3 regions of the Serratia sp. CoH_134_PS_4 genome follow, and region 1 is predicted to be linked to each of the others. Evidence: predicted binding sites of a transcription regulator. Region 1 holds the regulator's gene; each other region holds the start of a gene.

Region 1 (4,050 bases):
GGTGGTACGTTCGATGGAGGATTACATCAACTACATTACGCCGCAGTTCTCACGCACCCATATCAACTTCCAGCGGGTACCCACGGTCGACACGTCGAATCCGTTTGCCGCCAAGGCGATCCCTTCGCTGGACGAGAGCTTTGTGGTGATTCACTTCCGCGGCCTGGATCAAATCGACTTCCCTTATTTACTGGCGATGCTGCAGGGATCCTTTATCTCACACATCAATACGCTTGTGGTGCCGGGCGGCAAAATGGGGCTGGCGATGGAGCTGATCATGGCACCCTTGGTGCAGCGTCTGCTGGAAGGCAAAAAAATCGAATAAGTGGGTAGAGCGCGGCAGTCAGCCGCGCCTTTTCACCATTAGGCCACGTCGCGGATTTCAAAGCTGTGAGTCACGCTGGCGGCCTTACTCAGCATCAATGACACCGAGCAGTATTTCTCCGCCGAGAGATTCACCGCCCGCTCAACGATTTTGTCGCTCAGATCTTTACCGCTCACGATAAAGTGCAGGTTGATATGGGTGAACAGCCGCGGTGCTTCTTCACGTCGTTCAGAAGTCAGCTTGACCTCGCAATCACGCACATCATTACGCCCTTTTTGCAGGATCGACACCACATCGATAGCACTACAGCCCCCTACCGACATCAGCACCATTTCCATCGGGCTGGGCGCTTTGTCGCCCGCATTGCCGTCCATCAACACCTGATGGCCAGACGCGGATTCACCCAGAAACGTTAACCCTTCCACCCACTTAACTCTTGCCTGCATACTGGTCACTCCGGTTAATTTCTTAAAATCAGGGTACGCTTTCGCATAGAAACTGGCAACGGAACCTGATGCTAATCATGCTGAAGCGAGACAACACAAGACACCCGCCTCACTCTGTGCTACAAACAGAGCCGCAATAAATCTTTCCGGGACACTGATTTCAGGGAAACTCCCAGGGAAAGGCTCCTTTACCGGTATGTTAACAGAATGTAGCTTGCAGCTCTCCCGGCAAGTTAATATGCTAGAGCGACAGCGTATATTTATGACACGCCTCAAAATCTGCTGATAGCCACCATTAAAACAACGGCGACAACAGGTTTTACAGGGAACTCTGACCCCTGTGACACAAGGCAGCGATAACAACAGAGGATAACAGCGAATGGTTCTCGGCAAACCGCAAACAGACCCTACTCTCGAATGGTTCCTGTCTCATTGCCATATCCACAAATATCCATCCAAAAGTACGCTGATTCACCAAGGTGAAAAAGCCGAAACGCTTTACTACATCGTCAAAGGCTCCGTCGCGGTGCTGATTAAGGATGAAGAAGGTAAAGAGATGATTTTATCCTACCTTAACCAGGGGGATTTCATCGGCGAGCTTGGATTATTTGAAGAAGGTCAGGAGCGTAGCGCCTGGGTTAGGGCGAAGACCGCCTGCGAAGTGGCTGAAATTTCCTACAAGAAATTCCGCCAGTTAATTCAGGTCAACCCGGACATCCTGATGCGCCTGTCAGCCCAGATGGCAAACCGTCTGCAGATAACATCTGAGAAAGTGGGTAACCTCGCCTTCCTGGACGTTACAGGCCGTATCGCGCAAACACTGCTGAACCTGGCGAAACAACCTGATGCCATGACCCATCCTGATGGTATGCAGATTAAAATTACTCGTCAGGAAATTGGCCAAATCGTCGGTTGTTCACGTGAAACCGTTGGCCGTATTCTGAAAATGCTTGAAGATCAAAACCTGATCTCCGCCCACGGCAAAACCATTGTCGTTTACGGCACGCGTTAATCACTGAAAAAACGGCGCGATGATTCGCGCCGTTTTTTTATGCCCCAAGTCATCATGTGGCGCAGACTGATTTACCACCCGGAAGTCAACTATGCACTGCGGCAAACGCTGGTGCTGTGCCTGCCAGTGTTACTCGGCCTGTTGAGCGGCCAACTGCAATACGGCCTATTATTTTCCCTGGTTCCTGCCTGCTGCAATATTGCCGGGCTAGACACCCCTCACAAACGCTTCTTCAAACGTCTGATCGTCGGTGGCTCTCTATTTGCACTCAGCAGCCTGCTATTACAGCAAGCATTGCTTTGGCACTTGCCGTTGCCGGTGTTGATGCTTGGCCTGGCACTGCTTCTCGGCGTCAGCGGTGAAATAAGTCCGTTACATGCCCGCCTGTTGCCCGCCTCGCTGGTTGCCGCCATTTTCTCCCTCAGTATGGCCGGTACAGTTCCGCTTTGGCACGCACCGCTGCTATACGTCGTGGGTACCGCCTGGTACGGGCTGTTTACCTGGTTTTGGTTCACGCTGTGGAAAGAACAACCGATGCGCGAATCGCTCAATCAGCTCTATTTGGAACTGGCGGACTACTTTGAGGCCAAATATTCGCTGCTGACCCAGCATACCGATCCACAGACCGCATTACCGCCACTGTTGATACGCCAGCAAAAAGTGATGGATCTGATCACCCTGCTGTATCAGCAGCTTAACTTTCTACCGCACGCCAGTAACCTCGAACAAAAGCGCCTACAGCGTACTTTTCAGGTCGCACTGGATCTGCAGGAACACATTACCGTCAGTCTACATCTGCCGGAAGAAGTGCAAAAACTGGTGGAGCAAAGCCAGGCCGAAGCCATCATCCGCCGCAATGCACAGGTGATTGCCGGCCGGCTGCGCACGGTGGCACACGATATTCTCTATCACCAGCATTCTCAGCGTTTCAATATGGACAATGAACTGGCGGCGCTAGAGAAAGTGGCAGCGCAGCACCCGGATAACCCCGTTGGGCAGTTCTGTTACTACCATTTCAGCCGTATTGCTCGTCTGTTACGCACCCAACACCCGCTTTACCGACGCGATCTGATGGCCAATCAAAACCGTTTGCCGTTCTGGCCTGCGCTAGTTAGTTATCTGTCATTTAAATCCAACGCCCTGCGCAATGCGGCACGCCTGGGTGTCACACTCGCTGCCGGCAGTAGCCTCGGGATGATTTTCAACTTACCGAAGCCTTACTGGATACTGCTGACCATCATGCTGGTGAGCCAGAATGGCTACAACGCCACCCGGGTACGTATCCAGCACCGTGCGCTTGGCACCCTGGTTGGGCTGGTGCTCGCCGCCGGCCTGCTGCAACTGCAGTTGCCTGAGGCTGAAACGCTGAGCGTAATGCTGGTTATCACCCTGCTGGCCTACTTGGTCTCGCGTAAAAACTACGGGTTGGCAGTGATTGGTTTTACGGTAACGGCGGTCTACACCTTGCAATTACTGGCGCTAAACGGTACCCATTTTTTGGTTCCACGCCTGATCGATACCTTGATCGGTTGTGTGCTGGTGTTCGGCAGCACCATCTGGTTATGGCCACAGTGGCAAAGCGGTTTGCTGCGTAAGAACGCTCACCAAGCGCTGGAGAACGATCAACAGGCATTGCGTTTACTGTTGGAAGAGCAAGAGCCCGATCCCAGTGCGCTGGCCTATGCCCGCATGCAGGTCAATCAGTCACACAATGCGCTTTTCACCTCGCTTAATCAGGCAATGCAGGAGCCGGGGTTTGAATCGAGCTATCTGGCGGATATGCGCCTGTGGGTGACACACAGCCAGTTTATTGTTGAGCATCTTAATGCAATGACCATTCTGGCGCGTGAACACTATATGCTGACGCCAAAGCTGGCGGAGGAGTATCTGCAAACCTGTGAAATCGCGCTGCAAAGCTGTCAGCAGCGCCTGGAATACGACGGGCCGAGCAGCAACGCCATCATGCAGCCGCCGGATCTCCACCCAGAGATGCCGATTACCGAGATGGAACGCCACCTGCGACGCATTTTGTCGCACCTGAGTGTGATGCACACCATTTCGTCACTGGCCTGGCGCCAGCGTCCGCACCACGGCATCTGGCTGAAGCGTAAATTACGCGATCAATAAGGGCGCCGTAGGGCGCCCTTAGGTTGATGACATAGTGCTCTGTTGTTTAGTGGGAGGGGCGCGCCCCGTAATCCATGCGACGCATTAAGCGTTAATCACATCCTGCACGGCCAACTCAAACAGTGCCATACCCTCGTCAA
Region 2 (4,050 bases), on a different contig from region 1:
GCAGACCGATAGCTACCCCACCTATACCGTAAATTAAACTGGTATCCACCCTGCCTCCTGTTACACCTGACTGTTCCGGCTTTTTATACGCCTATTGCCCGTCACGTTAAGGGGAGGCTGTATGGATGTCCAGCTTGATTGTGTCTCGATGGCGTAATATTGCGAAACGCTGCGCAACTCAGCTAAAGATTAGCTAAACCACTGGCTTAACCATTTAATGCCAAACGCACCCGGCGCGAGGATACCGAACGCCCAGATCATCGCCGACGTGACATTGGCCACCTGGAAATAACGCTGGGGCATGCCGCAAATGCCACCAACCAGCGGTACCACGGCACGCAATGGGCCGAAAAAGCGACCGATGAAAATACCCAGGACACCCCAACGTTCAAAAAACGCATGGCCCCGCGTCAATAATTGCGGATTGCGCGATAGCGGCCACATGTGCGCAACGCGATCCTGATAGTGGTAACCAATCCAGTAAGAAAGCCAATCGCCGAAGAATGCACCGGCAGCAGCAGCAGCCCAAATCGGCCAAAATGCGATGCCGCTTTCGCCAATCAGCGCCCCCAAGGCGAGCAAAATCACCGTAGCCGGTAACAACAGCGACAAGAAAGCCAGCGATTCGCCAAATGCCAAGAAGAAGATAATCGGGATGGCCCAGTTTTCGTGCTGGCGCACGGTTTCGCTGACCCAGTGGATAATGTCATTGAGGCTCAATACAGGCTCCTGATATGGGATTTATCCCCCAAGAATACTGAATGCCAGCCGGGGCAGATTAAACCCCGGTTAAACATCAGCACGGTTTACTCGAGGTAAAACGCCTGCAGCGCTTCACGCTGTTCCTGGCCCAAGCCGTATTCCGCTTCAAGCCAACGATCGGTAGAGCCATGTTGCTCACGAATACAACTCAGTGCAGTCATCAGGAACTCTTCACGGGCGCTGAGCACGTAAGCAAACTGTTTCAACGCAGAATCATTCAGGCGAATCGACAGTTGATCCAGCATGTGTTCACGGAACGTTGCCAGCGTGGTTTCAGTTAACAGGTAATCTTCCACAACCGTCGCTTCATCAGCTCCCAGTGCAAATAACACCAACGCCGATCCTATCCCCGTGCGATCCTTGCCGACCGCACAATGCTGGACGATCGCCCCGTGATCCGCCTTGCTCAGCAGTTGTGCCAACTGTTTATACGCCGCATTGCCGAACGGTAATCGGCGGTACAGTTCCAGCATAAACATTTGGGCATCGAAACCGGCGAGCGTTTCACTGTTTAGCTTTTCCAAATTGGCGTTGACTTCATTGCTCAGCGGGTTGGCCGGGAAATGATGATAATCGGCACCGCGCCACAGAACATCAGGCTTGGCCTGCACTTCATCGGCATCACGGTAATCCAGCACCGAACGAACAGGCACGCCGGCCAAGAAAGTGCAGTCATTTTCCGTCAGGCGCTCTAGCGAGCCGGAACGAAACAACAGGCCACGTTTGATACGGCGACCATCGGTGACGCTATTGCCCCCAAGATCACGAAAATTAATGCCGCCATCAAGCGGTGCCAATGAAGGATGAAGCAGGATCTGAGCGGTCATAGACGTCCTCGTTGTTACTGTCTGAAAAAACGCAACCTCTGATAGCATCGGTAGAACCGGGCTCAACGGATTAAAGAGGTGGCCAGGTCGGGCACCCTCAGGCGCTTACTCAGGTAAGTCACTGGGGTGACAAATCTGCCGGGAGCAGACTTGAACGCTGCTCGCAGCGGCCCCGTAAGGGGTTTGACCCAAGAACGGGCCACATAACTGACGGCAGCCAACAACGCTGCAACGTGAAAGACGATGGGTTATAACCGTAACAGATTACGACTGAATGACAAAACGGGCCGCGGGACGGCCCGTTGAATTGCAGAGGAATTACAGCAGGCGGCGTGCCGCATCAACCACGATCTGCACCGCTTTGCTTTCGGTGTTTTTCATGGTTTCCGCGTTCGGGATTTCTTGCTGGGTGCGGTTAACGATCACACCGGCAACCATACCCGCACGCAGACCTTGGCTTGCACACATGGTCAGCAGCGTGGCCGATTCCATTTCATAGTTCATTACACCCATCGACTGCCACTCTTCCATCGAGCCTTTGAAACGGCTAACAACCCGGCCGGAGTAGGTATCGTAACGTTCCTGACCTGGATAGAAGGTATCGGAAGACGCGGTAACGCCAATGTGCGTGGTCGCACCCGCAGCTTTAGCCGCTTCGACCAATGCCGTGGTACAGGTGAAATCGGCCACGGCCGGGAATTCCATCGGTGCAAAGTGCAAGCTTGCGCCATCAAGGCGAACTGCCGCAGTGGTCACCAGCACGTCACCGACATTGATGTTTGACTGGATCGCGCCCGTGGTGCCGATACGCAAGAAGGTCCGGATACCCAACTGCGCCAGCTCTTCAACGGCGATAGACGTAGACGGGCCACCGATACCGGTGGAGCAGACGATAACGGCCTTACCGTCCAGCTCTGCACGCCATGAGGTAAATTCACGATGGGAAGCCAGATGCACCGGATTTTCCATCAGCTTGGCAATTTTCTCTACGCGCTGTGGATCGCCAGGAACGATGGCAAGCTGGGCCCCTTGTAAATCGTTTTTAGTGAGGCCGAGATGAAAAACGTCAGATTGAGACATGCGAGACTCCTCATAGATCATGTTTATTGGGAGGAACAAAAAAGTACTCTACTGAAAATCGCCACTCAATTTAGTGACGACCATCACTTTGAATAAAGAAACAAAATGCAATCTACATAATTTTCGTGACTATGGTCACAAAAATAAGCCAAAAGGCCGATATATGCACCTCAGTTGCCACAAGTCTAGCTGACAAACTGTACGGCCGTTTCCCGCGGTGCGTCTCCGATCGCAAAGGCCTGTTCTCTAGCCCACTATTTACGCGACCTCAGAAAATACGCCCCGTTTATCGGCAACTTAGCCATATAAACGGCAGCTAACGCACCTTATGGCACTCCTAGGTGTCAACATGCGTAATAGCATGATAAAAAGACAACAAAAATGCAGTAAAGCCAGATAATTAACCGTTTTTTACAGACTTGACCGAAAATGCTCAACTCGATGCCAATAACGCGTAATCTTTCCTATAGTTAATCTCAGCGCTTTTCTCTATTGCACGGAGACCGCAATGAAAACCGATCATGTGATGACATTAAAACAGGCTCAGGGGGGATTCACCCCTGCCGTAACACCGTTGGCTGCCTCAACCATTCTTACCGATGAACAAGGCATTCATGCAGGGGAAACCACCATTCCTTCGCAGGGCGACAATCTGCCGGCCTATATCGCCAAACCGGCAGATCACAGTGGCCCATTCCCGGTTGTGCTGGTGGTACAGGAAATTTTTGGCGTCCATGAACATATCCAGGACGTGTGCCGTCGTTTGGCAAAGCAAGGCTATCTGGCGATTGCACCTGAGCTGTATTTCCGTCAGGGGGATGCCAAAGATTACACCGACATCGGTGAACTGTTTCAAAAGCTGGTGAACAAAGTGCCAGATCGCCAGGTATTGGCGGATTTGGATCATGCAGCACATTGGGCGACCCGTCACGGCGGGGACGCAGGCAAGTTGGCCATTACCGGTTTTTGCTGGGGCGGGCGTATTACCTGGCTGTATGCGGCCCATAACCCGCAGTTAAAGGCTGCCGTCGCTTGGTATGGCAAACTGGTGGGTGAAAAAACGCTTAACTCGCCAAAGTTTCCGGTCGATATCGCCACGCAGCTCTCCGCCCCCGTGCTTGGGCTGTACGGCGGTCAGGACAGCAGTATCCCACTGGATACCGTAGAGAGCATGCGACAGGCGATCCGTGCGGCTAACGCCAGCGCAGAAATCGTGGTTTACCCTGAAGCCGGCCACGCCTTCAATGCCGACTACCGTCCAAGTTATGACGCCGAAGCGGCAGAAGATGGCTGGCAGCGCATGCTGGCATGGTTTGCTCAGCATGGCGTACCTGGCATTAAATAACGCCCAGTCCCTCAGCAACGGCTGAGGGCATAAGAA
Region 3 (4,050 bases), on a different contig from region 1:
CCCTTAGGGACATTCGCAACAAATAATTAACACTCAGGCACTGCGTCGCAGCGGGGTGGCTAACAGCAAGCTGAACAGTTCAGCCTGTGAGCCGATATTCAGCTTGCTGTAGATGTTCTTGCGGTGATTTTTCACCGTGCCCACGCTGATGAACAACCGGTCAGCAATCTGCTGTGAGCCGCAACCCTCAAGGATCAGATCCACAATCTCGCGTTCGCGGGGCGTCAGCAGATAACGCGCCTGCACGGCCTTGTCCATTACCTTTTCCGGCGTAGCGGGGGCGGCAATCACTTCCCCATGCAGACGAGCGACGCTTTTCAATAGCGTCAGCGCATCGCGTAAATCCGCCAGTTGGGGGGAGCGTACCCCGACCGATTGACGCGCCGACCCGAAGAACACCCCCAGCCCGCGTTCCGCCGTCAGGGGCAACAGCACGCCAGCTTCGTCATGCCAGCCGGTCTTGCGGTAAAAATTACGGTAATAATCAGTATGGTAGAAACCGCAAGGCGCGAGCTGGCGCAGCGTTAGCACGTCGCCCCCAGCGCCGCCGTTCAGCGCCTGATAAAACGGATCCTGGAGGTAGGCGCCCTGTTGGTAAAGTTGGTTAACCGCGTCGCTATTTTCCTTCTCGGTTTTTATCAGGCAGCGCGGCGCCTGGCCGCGTTCAAAGGCGTAGACAATGGCATTATCAAAAGCGAAAAAGCCTTCCAGCCAGGCCAACAAGCCAGGATAAAAGCCTGGGGTCGCCACCGCGTCGATCACCGCTGATAATCGTTCGACCTGAATAGTCATCTCTGCCCGCCATCATTAATAAATTAACAATCACTGTGCTCCGGCTTCATCCTGGCCTGCTTGTTATAAAAAACACTCAATGGCGCCAAATGCAATCCCTGAATTGTTTACATGTTAAACAAATCACACCTTCGCGAGATTATTGCGCCCTGCCACAATCATGCTGGGTTAACATATTAATGGAATGTCATTCAGGCAGTGAAAAGCAGTGGTTCGGCCGCTGAGGCTGGCTTATGCTGTGGTTTTCGTGCGCCAAGGAGAGACTATGACAACCAGCCTGACGATCGCCAACCGCCATACCTGGTTCGGCCACGGCAGTATCAGCCAACTGATCCCGCTACTGAACGCAGAACCGCAGCCGACGCTACTGTTTAGCTGCCGCTCATTTCTCAAAGGCGCGGTGTATTCTTCGCTGGCGGACACGTTGACGCCGCTGCTTATTGGCACTGAAATCGTCAGCCACGAGGCGTCACCGCACGAGATTGACGCCTGGGTAGCGCGCTGGCGCGGCAAGGCTCAGCGGGTGGTGGCGATCGGCGGCGGTAGCGTGCTGGATGCCGCCAAGGCCTTTGCCGCCCTGGTTGAGCACCCACTGCCAACCCTGCGCTATATGGAAAAAGTCGGCGACACTAAAATCAGTGGGGCCACCTTGCCGCTGATTGCCATCCCGACCACGGCCGGTACCGGCAGCGAAGTCACCCAGAATGCGGTCATCACAGATACCCAGTTCAGTAAGGTGAAAGCCTCGCTGCGGCATAACAATTTTGTCCCTCATACCGCTATTCTGGACCCACAACTGCTGCAGGGTGCGCCGGATAAGGTCCTGGCTTACTGCGCCATCGATGCCTTCACCCATTTGTTCGAGGCCTACCTGTCCAAAACCGCCAATGCCATGACGCGAGAGATGTCATTGACCGGTATCCGCCACTTCCTGCAAGCCTGGCCCAGGCTCAACCGCAGCGATCAGGCACGTGAGGACATCATGCAGGCGTCCTACTTAGGTGGGCTGACGCTGAGTGCCGCGGGGCTGGGTGTGATCCACGGTATTGCAGGTGAGATTGGCGCATTGCGCGATTATCACCACGGACAGGTCTGCGGCCGTCTGCTGCTGCCTTTCCTCGAGCTGCTGGCTCAAAGTGAACAACCGCAGCAGCGGGCACTGATGGCCGACCTCGCCACTCGCCTGTTCCCCGAACAACATGACAGCCCGGAACGCTACCTGATCGACTTCATTACCCGCAACGCCATCGCCACGTTTTGGCAGGACGATCTGCCCCTGTCCGCCGACGAACTGGCCGTGACGCTGGCTAAATCCAACAGCAAGAACGCGCTGATCGACTACAGTGCGCCGCAGCGTCAGCTGATGATCGAAGGCGCATTCCGCGTCGAATGATTATAGAATGAGATCAACGTAATAGCGGGGGATCGGAAATGGGTATCATCAGCTGGATTTTCACCGGCATCGCGATTGGCATACTGGTCGGTGTGCTGCTCAAAATTTTCAGCAAGAAGAAAGATCAGTAACATCAAGCTGTTCCATGAGCCGCCAGCAGGCACTCGTGGAACAGCTTCACGACCCGTTGCGGGCTGGGTGAACGCCGTAATACGCTGGAATACTCACAGTGGTAACAGAACAGCGACGGTTTGATCGCCCGCATCATATTCTGCGCGACAAAAAATGCCGCATAGTGGTCGGGAAGAAAACCGACGTACTTGCCGGAAAGGATCAACGTCGCGATCGACTCCTGAGCAAATCCGGTCGCTTTACGCTGCAAATGCTGTTGCAGGCTCAGTTCCATATTCGGTGAGTGGTAGCCTAAACCGGCAAAGGCATAATGGTGCAACAGATCCCAATTCAGCGTTTCATGATTAACGGAAAATAATTCATGCTGCGCACCACAATATAAGAACATCCTCTCATTAAATAACGAACTATAAGATAAACTTTCTGCACTACGGTGCATGGGAATAATACCCACCTGGAATTGGCCATCAATAACGCCACGCTCAATGGTATTTATTGGTTCCACATACATTTGCAAAGACACGTCCGGTGCCTGCTCGCTAAATAACGCAATCGCCCGGCCGATGTGTGCCTGAGGATTACTGACGGTGTGATCAAATATCGCCACATGCAGTTGCCCCCCCAAACGCTGGTGCACATCATCCACCCCACGGCGGAAAGCTTCGGTCGCCGCCAAGAGATTGATGGTTTCTTGATAAATCAACAGCCCTTCGTCAGTGACTGCAAACCCCTCACGCCCGCGATGGCAGAGCGTCAGCCCCAAACGCTGCTCCAGATCCTTGATATGCTTGCTGATGGTCGACAGGCTGATATTCAGTTCCAGCTCAGCCGCACTCATGCCGCCGCAGTCAACCACGGCCTTAAACACTCGCAACAACCGTAAATCCATATCCGCTAACTGCCCCAAAAGTGCGCGCTTTTTTACTTGCATAAAACCTTAAGTAAGTTTCGATATATGATTATTCACATTAGTGAAGAAGCAGAACATAGTCAATTTCAAGCAACAATTCATTAACACGTCAGATAATTTAATAAACCTACCTATTCTCCCCCCGGAGGGAAAAATGGCTGATTTAAATCACCCTGAAAATAAGCCCGAACGTGAATGGTTAGAAGCACATTGGATGCCGTTTACCGGTAACCGTAATTTTAAAGCCAACCCGCGAATCATCAGCCACGCTGAAGGCGTTTATTATACCAGCCAGGATGGGCGTAAAATCTTTGACGGTTTATCCGGGTTATGGTGCTGCGGATTAGGTCATGGCCGTCAGGAAATAGCCGACGCGGCCTATAAACAACTTTCCCAACTGGATTACTCCCCGGCATTCCAATTCGGCCATACCTTATCATTCGAGTTGGCGAATAAAATTAAAGCCATGACACCGGCCGGGCTGGATTATGTCTTTTTCACCGGCTCCGGCTCCGAAGCGGCAGACACGTCATTAAAAATGGCGCGGGCCTATTGGCGAGCCAAAGGTCAGGCAGGAAAAACCTGCTTTATCGGCCGCGAAAAAGGCTATCACGGCGTCAACTTTGGCGGGATTGCCGTGGGCGGGATTGCCGGTAACCGCAAAGCCTTTGGCACCAGTGCCGAGGCAGACCACCTGCCGCATACCTTGCTGGCGGAAAACGCCTTTTCGCGCGGGATGCCTGCGCAAGGTGCCGATCTGGCAGAAGAACTGAACCGGATCATCGCGCTGCGTGATGCGTCGACCATCGCTGCCGTCATTATC

The links. Region 1 encodes CRP, which controls carbon source genes, mostly activating them, when cyclic AMP is high. Its sites were predicted from a motif close to ATGTGANNNNNNTCACAT; they were not measured.
Region 2: the regulator CRP is predicted to act here: its motif matches at 2,741-2,758, upstream of udp (uridine phosphorylase).
Region 3: the regulator CRP is predicted to act here: its motif matches at 904-921, upstream of AC2FCQ_RS08130 (iron-containing alcohol dehydrogenase).

What each region holds. Positions count from the first base shown of each region.
Region 1 covers NZ_JBXWKI010000009.1:46,478-50,527, forward strand. The annotation lists gene AC2FCQ_RS15325 (phosphoribulokinase) at 1-325, shown strand, start outside; gene AC2FCQ_RS15330 (OsmC family protein) at 364-771, opposite strand; gene crp (cAMP-activated global transcriptional regulator CRP) at 1,151-1,783, shown strand; gene AC2FCQ_RS15340 (YccS/YhfK family putative transporter) at 1,838-3,910, shown strand; gene argD (bifunctional acetylornithine/succinyldiaminopimelate transaminase) at 3,995-4,050, opposite strand, start outside.
Region 2 covers NZ_JBXWKI010000007.1:21,119-25,168, forward strand. The annotation lists gene rmuC (DNA recombination protein RmuC) at 1-49, opposite strand, end outside; gene AC2FCQ_RS12585 (DedA family protein) at 190-720, opposite strand; gene AC2FCQ_RS12590 (tyrosine-protein phosphatase) at 807-1,589, opposite strand; gene udp (uridine phosphorylase) at 1,908-2,669, opposite strand; gene AC2FCQ_RS12600 (dienelactone hydrolase family protein) at 3,178-4,014, shown strand.
Region 3 covers NZ_JBXWKI010000003.1:268,786-272,835, reverse strand. The annotation lists gene AC2FCQ_RS08135 (helix-turn-helix transcriptional regulator) at 34-792, opposite strand; gene AC2FCQ_RS08130 (iron-containing alcohol dehydrogenase) at 1,058-2,185, shown strand; gene AC2FCQ_RS08125 (LysR family transcriptional regulator) at 2,319-3,248, opposite strand; gene aptA (omega-aminotransferase AptA) at 3,382-4,050, shown strand, end outside.